DNA from 3 places in the Adlercreutzia wanghongyangiae genome. Region 1 is predicted to be linked to each of the others. Evidence: predicted binding sites of a transcription regulator. Region 1 holds the regulator's gene; each other region holds the start of a gene.

Region 1 (7,405 bases):
TGAGCGACGCGGCTTTCTCCATGTCGAACATGGAGTACAGCGCGTCGTAGAGCGGCCGGATATAGGGGTCAACCTTCTCGAAGAGAGTGCCGGGCAGAAAGCCCAGGTTCTCGCCGGCCTCCACGATGGGGCGCGACAGCACGATGCGGCCGACCTCCTTGCGCTTTAAGGCCGCCACCGCCATGGCCATGGCCAGGTAGGTCTTGCCCGTGCCCGCGGGCCCGATGGCAAAGGTGACCGTGTGGTCGCGGATGGCATCCACATAGTGCTTTTGACCAGCGGTTTTCGGGCGAATTGCCCGGCCGCGGTAGCTGAGCAGCACGTCGTCGCGCAGGGCCGAGGGCGCGAACTCGGCACGCCGCAAAAGCTCGATGGCATGGCGAACCGACGCCGCATCGGGCACCTCTCCCCCCTCCACCGTGCGAAACAAATCGGTGATGAGCGCGGTCAACTGCTGTACCTCGATGGCGTCGCCCGCCAGCGTCACCTCGTTGCCGCGCACCGTAATGCGAGCATCGAAGGCCTCCTCCATCTGGTGGAGTATCTCGTCGGCCTCGCCCACCACCAGCGCCATGTCCACCGAGGACGGCGCTGTGAGGGTTGTCTGCGTCAAATCAGTCATGCCCGCTATTGTACCCTATCTTGTGCGCCTGCCATAGAAACGTTTGAAAGTGCCTGGAGAGCCCTCCCTGCGCGAAGCGGCCCGCAACGCCACGATGACGAGCACATCACAAGAGCCCCCTAGAGGGAGCGACGGCAACTCGGAAGCGTGCTTCAGTGGCCGGCTTAGCCCAAAGTGGCCAAAAAAGGAGGATGTCTCAGGGGTTTGCAACCGATACAAGAGTTTTGGCCTGAAACAATAAGATGTCTATGGAAAGTAACGCACGCAGCGCGCATATGGTTTATACATCCTCGTGTTTGGGGACAAGAAACGATACGCGAGGCACCGAGCACCCTCACCGCCCTTATACATCCTAGCCTTTTCGACCAAAAACCTGCCCGAAGACCGCAAAGCGCATAGACATCTGCATTTTTCAGGCCATCACCTCGAGAACGAAGATCGAAATTCCCAGTCAGAGTCGGTCACGGGCAGAAGGGCGCTGCGGCCTACATCACAGCGGGCACCAGGCGGCCCACGGGGGCATCCACGGGCACGGGCACCTCATGGTAGCTCTCGGTGGTGGCATGGCCGGGGCGCTCTACGAGAGCGAACTCGGTCGTGCCCGCACGGGCGGCGCGGTCGGCGGCGCCCAGCTCGTCGGAGAGGGCACGCAAACGAGCGGCGCGGGAGGCCTTCACGTCGGGTGCCACCTGATCGATGCGGGCGGCGGCCGGAGTTCCCTCGCGCTTCGAGTACGGGAACACATGAATTTTGCCGAACGCGGCGTGGCGCGCGAGTGCGCAGGTGTCGGCGAAATCGTCCTCGGTCTCGCCAGGGAAGCCCACGATGATGTCGGTGGTGAGCGCGATTTCGGGAACCATGGCGCGCAGGTAGTCCACGAGCTGGCGATACTCCTCGGCATCGTAAGGACGCGCCATCTCGCGCAGGACACGGGAGCTGCCCGATTGCAGGGGCAGGTGCAGATGCCGGCAGATGCGCCCCTCTGCCTCGGCCAGGAGGCCGATGAAATCCATGGAAACGTCCATGGGCTCGATGGAGCCGATACGGAAGCGGCACGGGGCCTCGTCCGGACCATGCAGATCCGCGGTCTCAGCGAGCAAGCGTCGGCAGAGATCAGCCAAATCGTGGCCGCCATGGTCGTAGGAGCCCAAATTGATGCCCGTCAGCACGATCTCGCGCACGCCCGCCCGCGCAAGAGCGACGGCCTCGGCCACCACCCCGTCAGCCGGGCGGCTCACCGCACGCCCGCGCGCCACGTGCACGATGCAGTAGGTACAGGCGTTGTCGCAGCCGTCCTGGACTTTGATGCCGATGCGAGTACGCCCATCCGACGGGCGGAAGGCCGCGAGATCCTTCGACTCTGCTTCTTGAGCGCTCTGCTCAGGACGGCATCGGGAGGACGGACCGGTGCCGAACTTGGGTAGCTGTGACAGGAGCGTGCCCTCTTCCAGATACAGCGCCATACCAGCTTTTGGGACCACGGTCACGCGATCGTCCAAGGCCTCGTAAGTCGCAGCGTCGATCTCCGTTGCGCAGCCCGTGACGATAACCTCGGCACCATCGCCAGCGGAAAGCGCGTGGCGTACGGCCTTGCGCGTTTTCTTCTCAGCCTCACCGGTGACGGTGCACGTGTTCACGATGACAAGGTCGGCATCGGCCTCGCCTGACGGCGCTCCCCCACGCCCCACCAGCAGCCGCTCGAAGCCGTCAGCCTCCACGCGATTCACCTTACAGCCGAGGTTGACCACGGCGAAGCGGAAGGCAGGCTTACTCATTGTCCGCACCCACGTCGGCGAACATGCCGGCAAACGACGCGGCAGCGAGCGGAGCCTCGATGATCCCGTCTTCGAAGGCAGAGGCGGAGGCATCGTCGTGCGCAGGGGTATTCCCCATGCCGCCCAGCTCGTAGAGCACGAGCGCCGGGGCCACGATACCGGCAGTCTCGGTACGCAGGATGGAAGGCCCCAGCGTCACGAGGCTCGCCTGGGGGTTGCAGGCCAGAAGCGTGTCCACCTCTTCGGAGGCCAGGCCGCCCTCGGGCCCCACCACCACCGCGATGCGCGCGTCGGCCGCGGGCGTGCGGGTGACGGCGAGCGCTCCCTGCACCGCATCGCGCAGCCGCGCGCTTCCCGGCGCCTCCTCCCAGCACACGAGCACCGCCGTGGCACCGACCAAAAGTGCGGCGGCCTCGCGCACTGACATCGGCTCGCTCACCTCGGGGATGCGCGGCTGGCCCGACTGCATGGCGGCGCTCTTCGCGATGGCGCGCCAGCGCTCGGTCTTGGCCGCGGCCTTCTTCCCGTCCAGCTTCACCACCGAACGCTTGCAGGACACGGGCACGAAGGCGACCACGCCCACCTCGGTGGCATGGCGGATGACCGTCTCCATCTTGTCGCCCTTGGCCAAGCCCTGCAGGAGCATTACCTGCGGGCCCGCCGCGTCCGCTTCCTCATGGCGCGCGACGGATACCATCGGCAGGCTGTCGGAGAAATCGACGATCTCGCACTCGAAGTAATCGCTCGCCGCGTCGATCACCGCCACATGCTCGCCGCGCGCCAGCCGCAGCACCTTGGCGTGCTTGGCATCGTCGGGCGAAAGCCGCAGCGGAAACACCGCCTCCGTCTCGGCGGAAAGCACCTGGTTTTCCAAAAAGAAGCGCGGTAAAGACATTGCAAATTCATCTCTCACTTAATTGGGAACGTCAGCGAGGTTCCGACTGCGCCTGGACGCGCCCCGCCTTTCGTCCAAGCGTACTTCGGTACGCGCCGAGGCGAAAACAGGAGGCCAGGGCAGGTGCAGTCGGAACCGCAGCGTCGGCGTGTCCGCCCGTCCCGTCAGGGCGAACGGAACGATTACTCGAAGATGTCGCGCAGCTTCTGCAGCGGACTGCGACCCTCGTTCACGTTCTCGCCCATCTCGGCGGCCAGCTCCTCCAGAAGCTCGCGCTCGCGCTTGGACAGCTTCTTGGGAATCTCCACGTCGATGTGGGCGAACAGGTCTCCGCGGGCGTCGCTCTTCAGGCGCGGCATGCCGAAGCCCTTGCAGCGCACCACCTGGTCGTTCTGACAGCCCTCGGGCACTTTGATGGTCACCTTCTCGTCCTCGTAGATGCCGTCGATCTCCACCTCGGCGCCCAGGGCCGCCTGCACCATGGACACCACCAGCTTGCAGTGCAGGTTGTCGCCGTCGCGCTCGAAGAACTCGTCGGGGGCGATGCGCACCGTGACGATGAGGTCGCCCGCCGGCGCTCCCTGCATGCCGGCCTCGCCAAAATCGTGGATGCGCAGCTGCTGGCCGTCGCGGATGCCCTTGGGAATCTCCACCGACACGCGCTGGCGGTCGGGCACACGGCCCTGCCCCTCGCACTCGGGGCACGGGTTCTCGATGATGGTGCCGGTGCCATGGCAGTTCGGGCAGGTGGTGGCCGACTGCATGTCGCCCAGGAAAGTGTGTTGCACGGTGACCACCCGGCCGCGGCCGTCGCATTCGGGGCAGGTGACCTCCTTGCCGTCGGGGCCCAGCCCGCTGCCGTCGCAGTCGGAGCACGGCGCCAAGCGGTCGTAGACGATCTCCTTCTTCTCGCCCGTGGCCGCCTCGGCCAGCGTGATGCGGATGCCCACGCCCATATCGCGGCCGTCCTTGCGCACCGCACGTCCCGCTCCGGCCGCAGCAGCACCCCCGAAGAAGGTGGAGAAGATGTCGCCCATGCCGCCGAAGCCGCCGCCGAACAGATCCTCGAAATCGATGTTCACGCCGCCGTAGGGGCCACCGCCGCCCGCAGCGCCCGGAATGGTGCCGAAGCGGTCGTAAGCGGCCTTCTTCTGGGGGTCGCTCAGCACATCGTAGGCCTCGTTCAGCTCCTTGAACTGGTCTTCGGCCTCGGGCGCCTTGTTCACGTCGGGATGCAGCTCGCGGGCCTTGTGGCGGAACGCCTTCTTGATCTCGGCCTCCGATGCATCGCGGGAGACGCCGAGTATTTCGTACAGATCCTTGTTTGCGGCCATGGGGAAGCCTCTTGCCTTTCTTCGTCGATAGCGGAAGGTTCAGAGCGGAAGACGTCGCTATTGGTCGTGCAGCACGCACTGGGCGGCTCGCACGGCGCGGATGGCGTTGCCGTAGTCCATGCGCGTGGGCCCGATGACAGCCACCATGCCCTCGCTCTCGCCGCGCCCGTAGGGGCAGGCAACGATGGACACGCCGGCCAGCTCGGAGGCGGGGTTCTCGTGCCCGATGCGCACCATCACCGGACCGCCCTCCTGGGTGGCGTCGTCGAAGGTGTGCATCAGCACGCGATCGTCCTCCAGCACCTCCATCACCGGCAGCAGCGCCTTGGCGTCGCTGAACTCGGGCTGGCGCAGCAGAGCCGAAATACCCAGGCTGTGGGCGCGCGCCGTATCGGACTCGCCCAGGCATTCCACCACCTCGTCGATGATACGCTGCACGAGCGGGTCGCTTAGGGCCTCCACCGTGCTTGCGTCCATCTGGCGGCGCACGTCGCGAGCCGACCGGCCCACCAGTACGCGGTTCAGCAGGTTCTGGGCGTCGGCCAGCTCGTCGGCGGACACCTCCTCGGTGAAGGCGACGGTGCGGTTGACCACCTGGCCGTCCTCGGCCACCACGATGATGATGGCCTGCCACGGCGACAGCGACACCAGGGTGATCTGGCGGATGCGACCGGCGAACACCGAGGGGGCCATAACGATGGAAAGGCAGTTGGTCAGCCGCGCAAGGGCGGCGCCGGTGCGCTCCATGAGGGCATCAAGCTCGGAGGCGGAGGCACGCAGCTCGTCCACGATGGCGCGGTGCGGCCGCTCCTCCTCGGCCAGCCCCGACAGCAGCAGCTCGTCCACGAAGCTGCGGTAGCCGGCGTCGGTGGGCACACGGCCCGCAGAGGTGTGCGGCTGTTGGATAAAGCCGGCGTCTTCCAGGGCGGAGAGGTCGTTGCGCACCGTGGCCGGGCTCACGCCCAAATGGTGGCGCTCGGTCAGCGTGCGCGAGCCCACGGGCAGCGCGTACTCGATGTAGTCCTCGATGAGCGCGCGCAGCACCCTCTGTCGCCTCTCCGACAGCATCGCCTCTCCTTTCCCTGCGGAAACTGCAACCTTGTGGCGCTATTTTAGCAACCGAGCCGAAGGAGTGCTAACTTTCAACGTAAGCGACACAAGAAGGCAGGTGGAAGGCGTCTGCGAAAAAGAGGAGAGCCCCCTCGCAAGGAACATCCGAAGCCCCGCAGGGGCCGCCCTGGCCGCCCCGTCCCCCACGTAGGGGCGGCCTTCAGGCCGCCCTCCCGGGAGAGACGCGGGGCCACATGGCAAAAACGGGACGGCTAAAGCCGCCCCCTACGAAGTTGCCACGGGACGCGCGTGAGACAGACCAGAGCCATATCGCCATCGCGAACCGCGCAGGCACCCCCGGCCTCCGACGCGCGCGAATCAGGCTAGGGGGCCAAGTCCAACAAGCGGCCGTAGAGCTCGTTGCCGCAGAGCCAGCCGGTCTCGGTGGGGCGCCAGCGCCCGTCGCGGTGCTCGGCAAGACCGAGGGAGGCAAGCTCGTCGAACGCGGCGAGCACCGCGCTTCCCGCCGACGGGAAGGCGGTTCCGTTCGCACCGTTCTCACCGTCGATAACCGCGGCCGCCCGCGCAACCTGCTCGTCGGAAACCCCCTGGGCCATGCGCATGCCCAGCATGAGGTCCTCGGACGCCATCTGCCTCGCATCCAGATCGTCCACCACGCGCCCGTCCTGCACGCGCATGCGACGACACTCGTTCTGGGTCATAGTGACGGCCGAGCGCCCGATTCCCATATAGGGCTTCCCCGTCCAATAGGCGGTGTTGTGCCGGCTCTCGAAACCGGGCTTGGCGTAGCTTGCCACCTCGTAGCGATGAAATCCCGCAGATTCAAGAATGCGCGCGGCAGCCTCCATGCAGGCCGCTTCCACATCTTCATCGGGCTCGGCCATGGCCCCGCTCATCACGGCGGCATCGAAGGGGGTGTGAGGCTCGATGGTCAGCGGGTACACCGACACGTGGGAAACACCGAGGCCCACGGCCTCGCGCACGCTCTCCGCGAAAGACTTCTCACTTTGCCCGGGAATGCCGCACATCAGGTCCACCGACACGTTCTCGAACCGCTCCTGAGCCGCACGCACCGCCGTGCGGGCGGCCTCGGCGTCGTGGGCGCGGCCGAGAATGCGCAGCACCTCGTCGTCGAAGGATTGCACGCCCAAGGACAGCCGGTTCACGCCGAGGGCCCAGATGTCGCGCACCATGGACGCGGTCAGGCTCTCGGGGTTCGCCTCCATGGTGCACTCCACCTCAGGCGTGAGGTGCACAGACGTCGAAAGCGCGTACAGCAGCATGGAAAGCCGCCCCATGCCAATGAAACTGGGCGTGCCACCGCCGATGTAGACCGTCTCCAGCGCCCCCAGCTTCTCCTCCTTGGAGGCCCGGCGGACATCCATCACGAGCGACTCCACGTACTCGTCGATGACCGGCGAGTCCCGTTCCACCGCCGAAGTGGCGAAATCGCAATACCCGCACCGCCCCACGCAGAACGGAACATGCAGGTAGAGCGCCTTATAGGGATCGTAGGTCATGAGGTACCTTTCCTTCCGAGCGAGCAGTCTGACGATAGGGGGCGTTGCAACCGAGCGAGTTCCGCAGCGAACAGAGCAGTCCAATGGACTGTTCTGCAGAGCGAGGACTGTCTGAGCGAATTGCAATGCCTCCTAGCGCCAGACGGACAGAGCCGAATCAAAACGCTCGATAGTGCGCGATGGACACA
Region 2 (7,405 bases), on a different contig from region 1:
GGGCACGAGCATGTTCGCCGCCGTGAGCGTGATCCCCAGCGCGCGGCCGGCGTCCAGCGCCTCCAGAAAGGGCCCCTGCACGGTGAGGGGCAAGTCGCCGTAGCCGGGGCTGAACCGCCAGGTGGCCTCGCGCCCGCACCGGGCGGCGGCCGCGTCCACAGCCTCGTTCAGCACGCCGGCCGCCTGCTCCACGAGCGACGAGGCGCAGGCGTCGACGAGCATGCCGCCCGTGGCGCTGATGGCGGCCTCGCGGCGCAGCACCATCTCGCTGGCCGGCCCCAGGGTGACGGCCAGAAGCGCCACCTTATCGCAGCCGCGCAGGTGCCGCGCGATAGACTCACCGGGAAGTACCAGGCCCGTGCCCTCCACCGCAACGCCCGCATCAGTGGCGGTCACAGGAAAGATGTGGAACATACCGCGAGGCGCAAGCTCGCGCTCGCACAGGGCGGCGGCCTCTTCCAAGCGCGCAGCCAGCTCGTCGTCCACAGCCTGGCCGCGATGCCCCAGAAACGCCCAGGCCTCACGGCGCTTCACCGAAGCCGTCAGCGCGCAGGGGCGCCCCTCGCCGGCCAGAGGGCCGGCCGAGGCCGCGAACTCTTCGGCGCCCACGGACCGAGCCGGCCGCAAACCGGCCTCTGCAGCCCCTTCCACGCGCAAGCACGCGTCGCAACCGAATCGCTCGCCGCCCTCCCCCATCATCGCCTTCCCCACCTAGCCGCGGAAGCCCGCGTCGGCCAGGGCCCGGGCGGCGGCCTGGGCGATGTCGGGGTGGTTCATGGAATACACGTGCACGCCGTCCACCTGGTTGCGAGCCAAGTCCACCAGCTGGCGGCAGGCATATTCCACGCCCGCCTGGCGCAGGGCAGCCGGGTCGTCCTCGTACTTGGCCAGCAACTTCACGATGGGCGAGGGCAACGAGCTGCCGCAGAGAAACACCATGCGCTGGATCTGCGACTTCCCCAGAAACGGCATGACGCCGCAGGTGATGGGCCGCGTGACGCCGGCAGATAGGGCACGCTCGCGGAAACGGTAGAAGTCGGCGTTGTCGAAGAACAGCTGGGTAACGAAGAAGTCGGCGCCGGCGTCCTGCTTCGCGCGCAGGTAGCGCACGTCCTCGTCCAGATCGAGGCAGTCGATGTGCCCCTCGGGGTAGGCCGCCGCGCCCACGCAGAAACCGGCGTCCTTCAGAAGCGGGATAAGGTCGGCGCCGTGGCTGAAATCGCCCGCCTCGGCACCCGGCACCTTGTCGCCGCGCAGGGCGAGCACCGTGGTAATGCCGGCTTCCTTCATGACCGCAATAGCCGCCTCCACCGTCGCGCGCGTGGAGTTCACGCAGGTGAGATGCGCCACCGCGGGGATGTTCGCCTCGTTCTGGATGAGCGCGGCCACATCCACGGTGTGGCCGCCGTTGCCGCTGCCGCCGGCCGAGCAGGTGACCGAGATGAAGTCGGGTCGGGCCAGCGCCATGCCGCCCACCACCTGGCGGGCGTCCTCAAGGGTCAGCGAGCCTTTCGGCGGAAACATCTCCACTGAGAAGGGAATCGAGCGCGGGGCGAACAGCTGGGCGACACTTTGCATGGGAACTCTCTCTTTCCGTAACGTGACCACCCATTATACGGCCGCGCGCCCCCGCCATCGCATCCCCATCGCCCGACGGCAGAGCGGAAGCGCCTCGCGCGACAGGGGCCGGGGCGCCCTGCCCAGTATGGTGTCCAGGCCCTAGCCCCCACAAAAAAAGGAGGCCCCGCAGAGCCTCCCCGTTGCAACCGGCAGGAAAACCGGGCGCGTTACCCGGTAAGGTGTCCCAGCCTCGACGCTTACTCGCCGCCAGCGATGGAGCCAGCGGGGGCGCCCACCCCCGAACCGCTGCCGAGACCAGCACGGCCCAGATCATAGTTCGTGAGCAGCAGCTCGGCGTCGCGCGCGATGGAGTCGCGCTTGCGGGGCGCGGGAATGCTGCCCGTGCCCTCGGAAAACACCAGCTCCTCGCCGTCCTCGGAAACGGTGACGTCCACCACCGAGCCGGAAGTCCAGCGGCCCTCCAGGATCTGCTCGGACAGCGGGTCCTCCAAAAGGCGCTGGATGGCGCGGCGCAAAGGACGCGCGCCGAAGGCGGTATCGGTGCCCTCCTTGGCCACGAGCTTCTTCGCCGCCTCGTCCAGGTTGATGGTCATGTTCTGGGCGATCATGCGCTCGCGCAGCTCGGCCACCATGAGGTCCACAATCTGCACAATCTCGTCCTCGGTGAGGCTCTTGAACACGATGATCTCATCGATGCGGTTCAGGAACTCGGGGCGGAACGCGTTCTTCAGCTCGTGCATGACGCGGCTCTTGATCTCCTTATCGGAAAGCCCGTTCTGGCCCGAGTTGGAGAAACCGAGCGTGGTGGTGGTCGTGATGTCGCGCGCGCCCACGTTCGACGTCATGATGATGACGGTGTTGCGGAAGTCTACGGTGCGACCCTGGGCGTCGGTAAGACGCCCCTCCTCCAGAATCTGGAGGAGAATGTTGAACACATCGGGGTGCGCCTTCTCGATCTCATCGAAGAGCACCACCGAGTAGGGGCGCTGGCGCACGGCCTTGGTGAGCTGGCCGCCCTCGTCGAAGCCCACGTAGCCCGGAGGCGATCCCACCAGGCGCGACACCGTGTGCTTCTCCATGTACTCGGACATGTCGAAGGACAACAGCGCGTCCTCGGAGTTGAAGAGGAACTCGGCGAGCGATTTTGCGAGCTCGGTCTTGCCCACGCCCGAGGGGCCCAGGAAAATGAACGAACCGGCGGGACGCTTCGGATCCTTCAGGCCCGAACGGGAGCGGCGGATGGCCTTCGAAAGCGCGGTCACAGCCTCGTCCTGGCCGATGACGCGCTCGTGCAGCACGCCCTCCATGCGCAGCAGCTTCTCGGTCTCGGCCTCGGTGAGGTTACTCACGGGCACGCCGGTGGACATGGACACCACATCGGCGATGTCCTCCACGGTCACCTGCTGCACGGTCTTGGAGGTGTCCTCCTCCCACTGCTTCTCGGCTTCCTCGCGCTCCTTCTTCACGGCCTCTTCCTCGTCGCGCAGCTCGGCGGCGCGCTCGAAGTTCTGGTCGCCGATGGCCTTGTCCTTCTCGGAGCGAATCTTGCGCAGCTTGTCGTCCAGATCGCGCAGCTCCTTGGGCAGCGTCATGTTGCGGATGCGCATGCGGGCGCCGGCCTCGTCCATCACGTCGATGGCCTTGTCGGGCAGGTAGCGATCCTGGATGTAGCGGTTCGCCAGCTGCACGGCGGCGGTCAGGGCCTCGTCGGTGAAGTGCACGCCGTGGTGCGCCTCGTACTTGTCGCGCAGGCCCTCCATGATGCGCACGGCCTGCTCCTCGTTGGGCTCGCTCACCGTGATGGGCTGGAAGCGACGCTCCAGAGCCGAGTCCTTCTCCAGGTGCTTGCGATACTCCTCGAGCGTGGTGGCGCCGATAATCTGGATCTCGCCGCGCGACAGCGGCGGCTTCAGGATGGCGGCCGCGTCGATGGAGCCCTCGGCCGAGCCGGCGCCGATGATGGTATGGATCTCGTCGATGAACAGCAGCACGTCGCCGGCGTCCATGACCTCCTTGATGACCTTCTTCAGGCGCTCCTCGAACTCACCGCGGTACTTCGAGCCGGCCACGAGCGCCGACACGTCCAGCGTGACGAGGCGCTTGCCGCGCAGGATGTCGGGCACCTGGTTGCTCACGATGAGCTGGGCCAGGCCCTCGGCGATGGCCGTCTTGCCCACCCCGGGCTCACCCAGGATGAGCGGGTTGTTCTTCTGGCGGCGCGACAGGATCTGCATGACGCGCTCGATTTCCGCCGCGCGGCCAATGACCGGGTCCAGCTTGCCCTCGCGGGCCTTCTTGGTCAGGTCGGTGCCGAACTCGGTGAGCATGGAGTCCGACGACGCCGGGCCGTCGAAGCCGCTGCGGCCCGCGTACACGGGCGACTGGCCCACCAAATCGTTCAGGGCACCGCGCACGTCGTCGCCGGTCACGCCCAAACGCCCCAGCACCTCCAGGCCGGTGCCCTCGCCCTCGCGGGCAATGCCCAGCAGCAAATGCTCGGTGGAGATGTAGGACTGGCCCATCTGCATGGCCTCGCGCAGGGAGTTCTCCAGCACGCGTTTCACGCGCGGCGTGAACGACAGGTGGCCGGACACGTCGGCGTCCTCGTCGATGGTGACCACCTGGCGGATGGCCTGCACCACGCCGTCGTAGGTGACGTTCAGACGGTCGAGCGCCTGGGCGGCCAAGCCGTCCTTCTCCTGAATGAGGCCGAGCAGAATGTGCTCGGTGCCCACGTAGGGCTGGTGGAGCGCGCGCGCCTCATCCTGAGCCAGGACAAGCACCTTGCGGGCCTTGTCCGTGAATTTCTCGAATGACATGGCTTCCTCGTTCCTTCGTTGGTGCCCGCCTGCAGATACTCTCTCGCGATCTCGGGTGCGCCGGGCACGGAATATAGTTCCCGAGCAGTTTAGCACTCACCCGGCCGAATTGCTAAACCTGGGTCTCGGGAATCCTCCATTTGTGGGCACGTTGTGAGGGGCGAAACGCGTCGAAATGCACCCGGCGCACGCTTTCGGAGGATCCCTGCAGAGAAAAGCACGATTGGGCGAGTTCAAGCCGCCGTTTTCGCTCCCGAATGCAGAGAAAATGACGATCGAGCGAGTTTTCGTGACTCCGGAACTCGCTCGATCGTCATTTTTGTTGCACATTCGGGGAAGAATCCTGCGCGGGCACCTCGTCGGCCGAGGCGGTGCCGCCCTTCTGCGCGGGCGCACTGCCATCCGAGTCGCTGCCGCCCTTTTGCGCCGTCCGTTCCCGCTCGTCGCGGCCGTCCTGACGTGCATCCTCGCGACGCACGTCGCGCTCGATCTTGCGCAGGTTCGCGTTCTGGAACTCGGCTACGAAGCCGGCCGAGAAAATGCCGCCCGGAATGGCCACAAGCGCCACCGACAAAAACATGATGACCGAGCCCACGATGCGCCCGGCCGGCGTGATGGGCACCAAATCGCCGTAACCGGTACCGGTGACGGTGGTCACGGCCCAGTACACGCCCGACAGCAGATTGTTGAACTTGTCGGGCTGGGCCGGGTGCTCGATCTCGTACATGACCACGCTGGACACCACCACCAGCATGGCGATGACCAGAAACGCCGCCACGATCTCATGATAGTGCTTGGCGATCACACGCCCGATGGTACGCAGGCCACGCATGTAGCGGGATATCTTTACAAGACGCACGAGACGCACCACGCTGATGATATCCTGCACCTGAGGGGTAATGGGAACGAACCACGCCACCAGGTTCGGCCCGAACGACAGCAGGTCGATAATGCCCCAGGGCGAAAAGATATAACGCAGCCGAGCCCGGGACGGCGAGCAGTTGCCGTAGGCCAGGTCGGCAATCCAGATGCGCGCGAGGTATTCCAAGCAGAAGCACACCGTCGAGAAGCGGTAAAAGCCCTGGATAACGCTGGCCGCCACCGGATCGAGGCCCGGCTGAGTGGAGAAAAACACCACCACGGCGTTCAGCAAGATGAGCGTGAACAGGGCGCCGCCCACGATCTTCGCCGGCCAGTTCGCCTTGCGCAGGTTCTCCAGGGCGTAGAACGTCTGGCGCTTGAACTCGGGAGCGCGCGACACCTTGAGACGGCGGCGAAAGCGATCCACACGCTCACGATGCCGTTTGCGCTCTTCGTCCCGCTCGCTCTTGTCGTCGCTTTCCATGGCCGCACCTCCTCTCGCATCGGAGCGGCTGCCGCACTGCAGCGCCTCGGCTCCTTCGTCGATGCCTATTCTAGAAACGGATGGGCCCGCGCTCCTCAGCACGGGCCCATCCGTAAGTAAGTTGGTAACTGTTCGCCTAGTACAGCTTGGCGCCGGCGGGGATGGCATCGTCCACCATCAGCAGGTTCAGACGCTCCTCGGGCTCGCCGTCGTCGCCCGGCACCTCGTGCACGGCGCTGATGATCATGCCGCAGGAGTCGATGCCCATCATCTTGCGTGGCGGCAGGTTCGTGATGGCGATGAGCGTGCGGCCCACCAGCTGTTCGGGCTCGTAGTAGGCATGGATGCCCGAGAGGATAACGCGGTCGGTGCCCGTGCCGTCGTCCAGGGTGAACTGGAGCAGCTTCTTGCTCTTCGGCACGGCGACGCACTCCTTCACCTTCACGGCGCGGAAGTCCGATTTGCTGAAGGTGTCAAAGTCCACCTCGTCCTCGAAAAGCGGCTCGATGACCACGTTGGAGAAGTCGATGGGAGCCACGGACGCGGCGGGCGCGACAGGAGTGGCAGCGGCGGCGGGGGCAGCCGCCTCGGTACCCTTCCCTGCCACAGGAGCTTCGTCCTTCATGTGGGGGAACAACAGCACATCGCGGATGCTCGGCGCGTCGGCCAGCAGCATGACCAAGCGGTCGATGCCGATACCCACGCCGCCCGCCGGCGGCATGCCGTATTCCAGCGCGCGGATGTAGTCGGCGTCGTAGCCCATGGCCTCGTCGTCGCCCATGTCCTTGGCGGCCACCTGGGCGCGGAAGCGCTCGGCCTGGTCCACCGGGTCGTTCAGCTCGGTGAAGGCGTTGGCGTACTCGTGCCCCAGGATGAACAGCTCGAAGCGCTGGGTGAGCTCGGGGTTCTCCGGATCCTTCTTGGCCAGCGGCGAGATCTCCAGGGGGTGATCGATGACGAAAGTGGGCTGGATGAGCTTCTCCTCGGCCACGGCCTCGAAGATCTCGGAGATGAGCTTGCCCTTGCCCCAAGCCGCTTCCGCGTGGCCACCGTTCTTCTCTAGAATAGCCACGAGCTCATCGCGGGTGCGCTCGAAGGACACCTCCTCGCCGGCATGTTCGCTCGCGAGCTCCATCATGGAGGCGCGGCGCCACGTGCCCGACAGGTCCACCGGCGTACCCTGATACTCGATCTGAAGGCCGCCGCAGGCCGCCTCGGCCGCGGCCTTGATGCAGCCCTCGGTAAGGTCCATCATGCCGTCCAGGTCGCTGAAGGCGGCATAAGCCTCCATGGTGGTGAACTCGGGGTTGTGGTACGGGTCCATACCCTCGTTGCGGAACTGGCGGCCGATCTCGAACACTTTCTCGAAGCCGCCCACGAGCAGGCGCTTCAGCGGCAGCTCGGTGGCAATGCGCAGGTAGTAGTCGCGATCGAGCGCGTTGAAGTGCGTGATGAAGGGCTTCGCGTTCGCGCCGCCGATGATGGCGTGCAGAAACGGCGTCTCAACCTCGTAGAAGCCGGCGTCCTCCATGTAGCGGCGGATGGCCGACACGATCTTGAAGCGGCGCTCGAAGGTGGTGCGCACCTCGGGATTCATGACCAGGTCCACATAGCGCTGGCGGTAGCGGGTCTCCTTGTCCGTGAGCCCGTGGAACTTCTC
Region 3 (7,405 bases), on a different contig from region 1:
GCGCCTGCGCCCCTGTTCACCAACCATCCGGCTATGCTGACGGCTGTCTCGCAGTTCGCCACCAAGGAAAATCTGCCCGTGGCCATGTGGCTGGCCGGCAGCCGCGAGGAGTGCGATTTCGTGAAGTACGGCTCGTCGCCCTTCCAGGTGCACGGCGGCGACGTGAAGCGCGGCTACGTGGAGATTCCCCCGTGGCTGCCCACCGGCGTGAGCCCCGTGCGCTATGCCCTGAACTGGAGCGCCTTCGAGGCTCCCAACGTGATGATCGTGGGCGCCGTGTGCGTCGACGACGAGGACCTGCGCAAGCTGCGCGAATACGACGTGGCCGTGTGCGTGTGCCCCCGCGCCTGCGCCCAGCTGGGCATGGGCGTGGCTCCCCTGGACGAGTTCCTCCGCGCCGATCTGCGCGTGGGCCTGGGCACCGACTCGCCGGCGGCCACCGAGTCCACCGACATGCTGTCCGAGATGCGCCTCGGTATGCTTCTGCAGCGCGCCGTGAACACCGACTTCTTGGATGCCAAGACCATGCTGGAGGTGGCCACCATCGGCGGTGCGCGTGCCCTGGGTCTGCAGGACAAGGTGGGTTCGCTGGAAATCGGCAAGTGTGCCGACCTCATCGCTGTGGACTTGTCCAGCTCGCACCAGTCCTTCACCACCGATCCGGTGGCTGCGGTGGTGAACACCTGCACCACCGCCGATGTGCTGATGACCATGGTGGACGGCAGCGTGCTGTACGAGAAAAACCGCTGGCACGTGAAAGTGGAAGTGGCCAAGAACATCGCCCGCGTCATCGAGATTCGCAGCAAGCTGCGCCCCGAGGCCTAGCGGCCCGCGTGCCGCGTTGTCGGCGCAACCGTGGAAATCGTGCAGTGCTGCGTATTGTGCGGGCTTTTTCCTAGCGCGGACGGGGCCAATCTGCGATAATAGCGAATTTGCCTAAGCAAATAAGGAAATCGAGGAGCATTCGCGATGTCGCAGAGGAAAAACAAGACCGGGTCGAAGAACATCACCCGCAAGCAGCAGGCCGAGCGCATTCGCGCGGCCGAGGAGCGGGAACGTCGCGCCAAGGAGGCCGCCGAGGCCCGGGCGCGCACGAAGAAGATCTTCACGGTGGTCGTGTGTATTATCCTGGTGCTCGCCCTCGGTATTCCCACCATGGCTCTGACCGTGCTCTCGCTGTAGGGCTGTAGAAAGGACCGTAGACGTGTTTGGAATCGGCGGATTCGAGCTTTTTCTCATTCTGCTGTTCGGGTTCCTCATTTTCGGGCCCGATAAGCTGCCTGCCATTGCCAAGACCATCGGCAAGGGCATCGCGAAGTTCCGCAGCGCTCAAGAGGAGATGAGCGGCGTGCTGAAGGGCGAGATGGTGTTCGACAAGGACTCCGACGATCCCTTCAAGAATCCGCTCGACGCCCTGGACGAGGTGGCCGCCAAGGCCAACAAGGGCGCCGAGGCCGCCAAGAAGGCCGCCTCCACCGCCTCGAAGAAGGTGAGCGAAGCTACCAAGAAGAGCACGGCGGCGGCCACGGGTGCTGCGGCCGCGAAGGCCGCCGACGGCAAGGACGCCGCCGACGATGCCGAGGAGGCCACGCCGGCCAAGCCCGAGAGCTTCGCCGAGCGCAAGGCCCGCTACGACAAGGAGCGCGCCGAGCGCAAGGAGGCCGAAGCCGAGGCCGCCAAGGCCAAGGAGGCCGAGGAGAAAAAGGCCGCCGCCGAGAAGCGCAAGGCCGAGGCGGCCGCGAAGCGCAAGGAAGCCGAGGCCAAGAAAAAGGCCGAGGCCGCCAAGGCCGCATCCGGTGTGCAGCCGACGGCCGAGCCCGCCCCCGTGCCCCCGAAGAAAAGCACTGCCAAAACCGTTTCCGAGGCGGCCGATGCGGACGCCCCCGCTGCTTCCGAGAAGGAGGACTAAATCATGCCTATCGGACCGGCGCGCATGCCCCTTTTCGACCACTTGGGCGAGCTGCGCATGCGCCTCGTGCGCATCGTCGCCTGCCTGGCCGTGGCCGTGGTGGTGTTCTATATGGCCACTCCCACCATGGGCCAGTTCCTGCTGATGCCCATTGCCGAGTTTTTGCCCACGAACCCGGCCAACGGCATGGCATCGTTGCAGGCCATCGATCCGTTCGAGGCCTTCGCCGTGCGCTTCCAGATATCGGTATGGGCCGGCATCGTAGCCACGTCTCCGGTTATCCTGTGGCAGCTGCTGGCGTTCTTCCTGCCGGCGCTGAAGCCCCAGGAGCGCAAGTGGTTCGTGCCCACCTTCGCGGCGGCGGTTGCCTTGTTCATGATCGGCACCGTGTTCTGCTACTGCATCATCTTGAATCCGGCGTTCCAATGGCTGACCGACCAGGCCATGGGCTTGGGTTACGTGGCGCCGCGCATGAGCTCGTACATCGATATCATCATCAAGTTCGAGCTTGGCTTCGGCTTCGCCTTCGAACTGCCGCTCATCGTGTTCTACCTGGTTATCTTCGACGTTATCCCGTACAAGAAGCTGCGCGGCAGTTGGCGCACGGTGTACGTGGTGCTGATGGTCATCTGCGCCGTGGTCACGCCCGATGCCTCGCCGGTGACTATGCTGCTGATGTTCGCGGCTATGATCGTGCTGTACGAAGGCAGCCTGTTCATCGCCCGCGTGGTGCTGGGCCGGCGCATCAAGGCCCAGAACGAGCGTTTGGCCGCCGAGGAAGACGAGTAGACGCGCGTATTGAACGGTATTGGGGCGGGGGCTACCCCGCCCTTTCTGTATGGGCGGAAAGCGGGCGAAAGGAACGGCATGCACGAGCTGGGAATTATGACGAGCGTGATGGACGCAGCCTGCGAGGCGGCGCGAGCTGAGGGCGCCACGCGGCTTTTGTCCATTAAGCTGTCCATCGGCGAGGCGACCGAGGCGGTGGAAGATGCGCTGCGGTTCTCGTTCGAGGCCCTGGCCGCCTCCGACCCCTTCACCGAGGGGGCCACGCTGGACGTGACGATGATCCGCCCGCGCAGCGTGTGCTTGGAATGCGGCGAGGAATTCGAGCACGACCTGCACAACCGCTTCTGCCCGGCCTGCGACAGCTTCGCCACCGAGCTTCTGGCCGGCCGCGAGCTGCAGATCGATTCCATCGAGGTCGACCTGCCCGACGATTAGCATCCGGTGGCAATCGCCCCGAAACAAAGCAGTGTCATACTGGATGCAGCGTGCCCGCCGCCTCCCGTGCCATCCTGAGCGCAGCGCGCAGCGCGGAGTCGAGGGATCTTGCCCGCCAACCCGAAAGGACCGCCATGGAGCCTCTGAAGATGTACGACGCCTGTACCGAAGCCCTGGGCGCCTTCGTGCGCGAAGCCGGGTTCGCCGATGTGGTGATCGGCCTGTCGGGCGGTATGGACTCATCGCTCGTGGCCGTAATGGCCGTCGATGCCCTGGGGGCCGACCACGTGCACGGGGTGATGCTGCCCGGTCCCTATTCCAGCGAGTCGTCCATCGACGACGCCGAGGCTCTGGCGAAGAACCTGGGCATTCCCGTGCGCACGATATCCATCTGCGAGCCCTTCGAGGCCTTCGAGCAGGTGCTCGCCCGGGCGTGCGGCGGGGCGCTTTCGGGCCTGGCCGCCGAGAACACCCAGGCCCGTTGCCGTATGGTGTGTCTCATGGCGCTTTCGAATGCCCACGGGTGGCTGATGCTGAACACGGGAAACAAGTCCGAGGCCTGCATGGGGTATTCCACCCTGTACGGCGATACGGCCGGCGCCTTCGCTCCGCTGGGAGGCGTGTACAAGACCGATGTGTTCGCCATGGCCCGCGCCCGCAACCGCCGTGCCGCCGAAGAGGGCGCCGCGCTGCCCATTCCCGTGAACGTGTTCGTGAAGCCGCCCTCGGCCGAGCTGGCGCCCGGCCAGGAGGACGAGAAATCGCTGGGGGTCGATTACGCCACGCTGGATCGCATTCTGGTGGCGAGCGTGGAAGGGGGAAGGGACGCCAGCGAGATTGTCGCGCTGCTGGCCGACGAGGGCCGCTCGGTTGAGGAGGCCGCGCAGCTGGTGGATTACGTTCTCGCACGCACGGCCGCCAATGCCTTCAAACGCGCCCTGGAGCCCCCGTATCCCGCGACGGCATTCTACGTTTAACAGCCTTGCAACTACATCGGTCGGGGTATGGCGGTCGTCGCCCCGCTCGTTTACCATGATGCTCATGGATAGGTTATTCCGACAGAGCGCCCGGCGGCTTTCCGCCACCGATTGGCTTATCGACGCGGTGATCGCGTTGGGAGCCTTCGGGTTCGCGTGCCTGCAGCTGACGCTGGCGGTGAACCTGCTCATTCCCGATGATTTCATGCGGCGGCTCATGGGCATTCAGGCCATGGTGCCCACCGCGCTGTCGCTGGGGGCCATCGCCCTGACCACGCTGCCCCTGGTTGCCCGGCGTCGGTTCCCCTGGCCGGTGTTCGCATGGACGCTGCTGGCTTGGGCCGTGCTTCAGATGGAAATGAACGGCATCGCGCTTTCGGTAGCAGGGCCGCTCATCGCCCTGTTCACCGTTGCCTCCACGCGGTCGCGCGGCGAGGCGGTGGCCGCCTGCGCGGTGGCGGTGGCGGTGTTCCTGTTCGCCCCGGCGCCGCCCGATCAGTCGCGCATTCTCACCCAGCTCACGCTGTTCCAGAACGGGGCCTTGGCCCTGGCGGCCGCCTTCGCCGGTTATGCCCTGCACGAGCATCAGGAGCATCTGCGCGCCGTGGAGGAACGGGCACTGGCCGCCGAGCGCACCCGCGAGACCGAGGCGCGTCGCCGCGTGGAGGCCGAGCGCGTGTCCATCGCACGGGAGGTGCACGATATTACGGCACACTCACTGTCGGCGGTAAGCATCCAGGCTGCGGCGGCCGAGCGTTTGGTGGACCGCGACCCGGCGGCGGCCCGCGCGGCCATCGCCGAGGTGCGCCGCACGGCGAAGACGGCGTTGGAGGAGATTCGCGCCATGATCGGGGTTTTGCGCACCGGCGAGGGGCCGGCGGAAACCGCGCCCACCGAGGGCACCGAGCGCATGGCCGATCTGACGGCCTACTTGGAAGGCGCCGGCATCCAGGCATCGTTGGCCATGGAAGGCTACGATCGCGCCGTGGTGCCCACCTTCATCGATGTAGCCCTCTATGGCATCGCGCGGGAGGCCGCCACCAACATCGTGCGCCACGCCGATGCTACCCGGGCCGCCGTCACCCTTGCGACCGATGCCGCTGCAGGCTGGGCGCATCTGACCGTGGACGACGACGGACGCGGGCTGACGGGCGCCCAGGCGCCGGCCGACCATCACGGGCTTTTGGGTATGCGCGAGCGGGCGCGGCTTCTGCACGGCACCTTCGCCGCCGAGCCCAGCCCCTGGGGCGGTGTGCGCATTGCCGTGGCTATTCCGCTGGTTCAGAAGGAGGAGTCCGATGGCTGATCCCATTCGCGTGCTGGTGGTGGACGACCAGGATCTGGTGCGCAGCGGCTTCAAGATGATCCTCTCCACCTACGAGGGCATCGAGATCGTCGGCGAGGCGAAGACGGGCGCCCAGGCCGTGGCCGAGGCGCAGCGCCTGAAGCCCGATGTGGTGCTTATGGACATTCGCATGCCCGAGATGAGCGGTATCGACGCCACGCGTGCCATCACGGGTAACCCGCTGCTGTCTAAAACGCGCGTGCTGGTGCTCACCACCTTCGATATCGACGAGTATGTGTTCGATGCCCTGGCCGCCGGGGCGAGCGGCTTCCTTCTGAAGGATGCCGACCCCGACGATATTGCCGCCGCCATCCGCGTGGTGGCCGACGGCGATGCGCTCATCCAGCCTTCGGTGATGCGCCGGCTCGTGGAAACCTTCGTGGCCGCCCGCCCGCGCGCCGGATGGGGGAGTGCCGAGGCCGCCGACGGTCGTCGCACCGCTCTGGCGAGCCTCACTGACCGCGAGCGCGAGATTCTCATGCTGGTGGCGCGCGGCCTTTCCAACGACGACATCGCCGAGGAGCTGTTCATCTCGCCGGCCACGGTGAAGACGCACTTGGCACGCATCATGGCGAAGACCGACGCCCACGACCGCGCCCAGCTGGTGGTGTTCGCCTACGAAACGGGCCTCGTCGCGCCGGCGGGAAAATAGCTGCGCAGGTGCACAAAAATCAGAGCGCTTAGGTAATCCCTGATCAAGAGCATAATCACAGGAAACTTGAGCGGAAAAAACTCAAGTTTTTCTCCCCACCCCCTTGTATTCCGTCCCGTTGCTGTTATGATGTCTACCTGTTTAGCACTCGTAGTCGCGGAGTGCTAGCACTTAACCCGATCGAGTGGTTAAATGAGAGGTTGTGCACCCGCACTACGCAAACCATTGAAAGGACGGCAAGCTATGAATTTGAAGCCTCTGGGCGACCGCGTCATCCTGAAGCAGGACGAGGCCGAGGTCACCACCGCCTCCGGACTGTTCCTGGCCTCCGACGCCAAGGAAAAGCCCCAGACCGGTACCATTCTCGCCGTGGGCGAGGGCAAGCTGGACAAGGACGGCAAGCTGATCCCCATGCCCGTCAAGGTGGGCGACAAGGTCATCTACGGCAAGTTCGGCGGCACCGAGATCGCGCTGGACGGCGAGAATGTGCTCATTCTCCGCGCCGACGACATTTTTGCGGTGGTTGAATAATTAATTATTCAACCACCCGATGGCTTTCCGTGGCGGCCGCCTAGCCCTTCAGAACCTGCGGTCTTTCGCACACAGCGCGAAGGCTGCTTAGCTCAAGGCCGCAGAACCTTCAGGGCTATGCGACTCACCACGAAAAGCCTGCTGTTTCCATTGTTGATTTTAGTTTTGATCTAAAAGAAAAAGTTTCTGAAAGGAACGCGAACTTATGGCTAAGGAAATCAAGTTCGATACCGATGCTCGCTCCGGCCTGGCCGCGGGCGTGTCCAAGCTGGCCGACGCCGTGAAGGTGACGCTCGGCCCCAAGGGCCGCTACGTCGCCCTGGAGAAGTCCTACGGCGCCCCGCTCATCACCAACGACGGCGTGACCGTCGCCAAGGAAGTGGAGCTGGAGAACCCCGTGGAGAACATGGGCGCCCAGCTGGTGCGCGAGGTTGCCGTGAAGACCAACGACGTGGCCGGCGACGGCACCACCACCGCCACCCTGCTCGCTGACGTCATCGTATCCGAGGGCCTGAAGAATGTGACCGCCGGCGCCGACGCCCTGGGCATCCGCCGCGGCATCGAGAAGGCCACCGACGCCATCGTGGCCGCCATCAAGGCCGACGCCACGCCGGTGTCCACCAAGGAGCAGGTGGCCAACGTCGGCCGCATCTCCGCTGGCGACGAGGCCATCGGCGACAAGATCGCCGAGGCCATGGACGCCGTGGGCAAGGACGGCGCCATCTCTGTGGAGGAGTCCCAGACCATCTTCGGCATCGACATGGAGA

Evidence for each region. The regulator HrcA, encoded in region 1, represses chaperone genes, less so after heat shock. The targets are predictions, from matches to a motif close to TNTTAGCANNCNNNNNNNNNGNNTGCTAANA.
Region 2: the regulator HrcA is predicted to act here: its motif matches at 4,488-4,518, upstream of VIN30_RS03050 (ATP-dependent Clp protease ATP-binding subunit).
Region 3: the regulator HrcA is predicted to act here: its motif matches at 6,247-6,277, upstream of VIN30_RS07390 (co-chaperone GroES).

The regions. Positions count from the first base shown of each region.
Region 1 is NZ_JAYMFF010000009.1:150,949-158,353, forward strand. Features, by position in the region: gene VIN30_RS05695 (PhoH family protein) at 1-622, opposite strand, end outside; gene VIN30_RS05700 (MiaB/RimO family radical SAM methylthiotransferase) at 1,108-2,397, opposite strand; gene VIN30_RS05705 (RsmE family RNA methyltransferase) at 2,390-3,292, opposite strand; gene dnaJ (molecular chaperone DnaJ) at 3,475-4,626, opposite strand; gene hrcA (heat-inducible transcriptional repressor HrcA) at 4,684-5,694, opposite strand; gene hemW (radical SAM family heme chaperone HemW) at 6,060-7,217, opposite strand.
Region 2 is NZ_JAYMFF010000003.1:83,282-90,686, reverse strand. Features, by position in the region: gene VIN30_RS03060 (vitamin B12 dependent methionine synthase) at 1-699, opposite strand, end outside; gene VIN30_RS03055 (methylenetetrahydrofolate reductase) at 712-1,578, opposite strand; gene VIN30_RS03050 (ATP-dependent Clp protease ATP-binding subunit) at 1,818-4,400, opposite strand; gene VIN30_RS03045 (ion transporter) at 4,714-5,745, opposite strand; gene lysS (lysine--tRNA ligase) at 5,882-7,405, opposite strand, start outside.
Region 3 is NZ_JAYMFF010000014.1:44,622-52,026, reverse strand. Features, by position in the region: gene VIN30_RS07430 (amidohydrolase family protein) at 1-825, shown strand, start outside; gene VIN30_RS07425 (CASC3 protein CASC3) at 970-1,182, shown strand; gene VIN30_RS07420 (Sec-independent protein translocase subunit TatA/TatB) at 1,205-1,909, shown strand; gene tatC (twin-arginine translocase subunit TatC) at 1,913-2,698, shown strand; gene VIN30_RS07410 (hydrogenase maturation nickel metallochaperone HypA/HybF) at 2,777-3,133, shown strand; gene nadE (NAD(+) synthase) at 3,268-4,110, shown strand; gene VIN30_RS07400 (sensor histidine kinase) at 4,175-5,416, shown strand; gene VIN30_RS07395 (response regulator transcription factor) at 5,409-6,107, shown strand; gene VIN30_RS07390 (co-chaperone GroES) at 6,351-6,638, shown strand; gene groL (chaperonin GroEL) at 6,844-7,405, shown strand, end outside.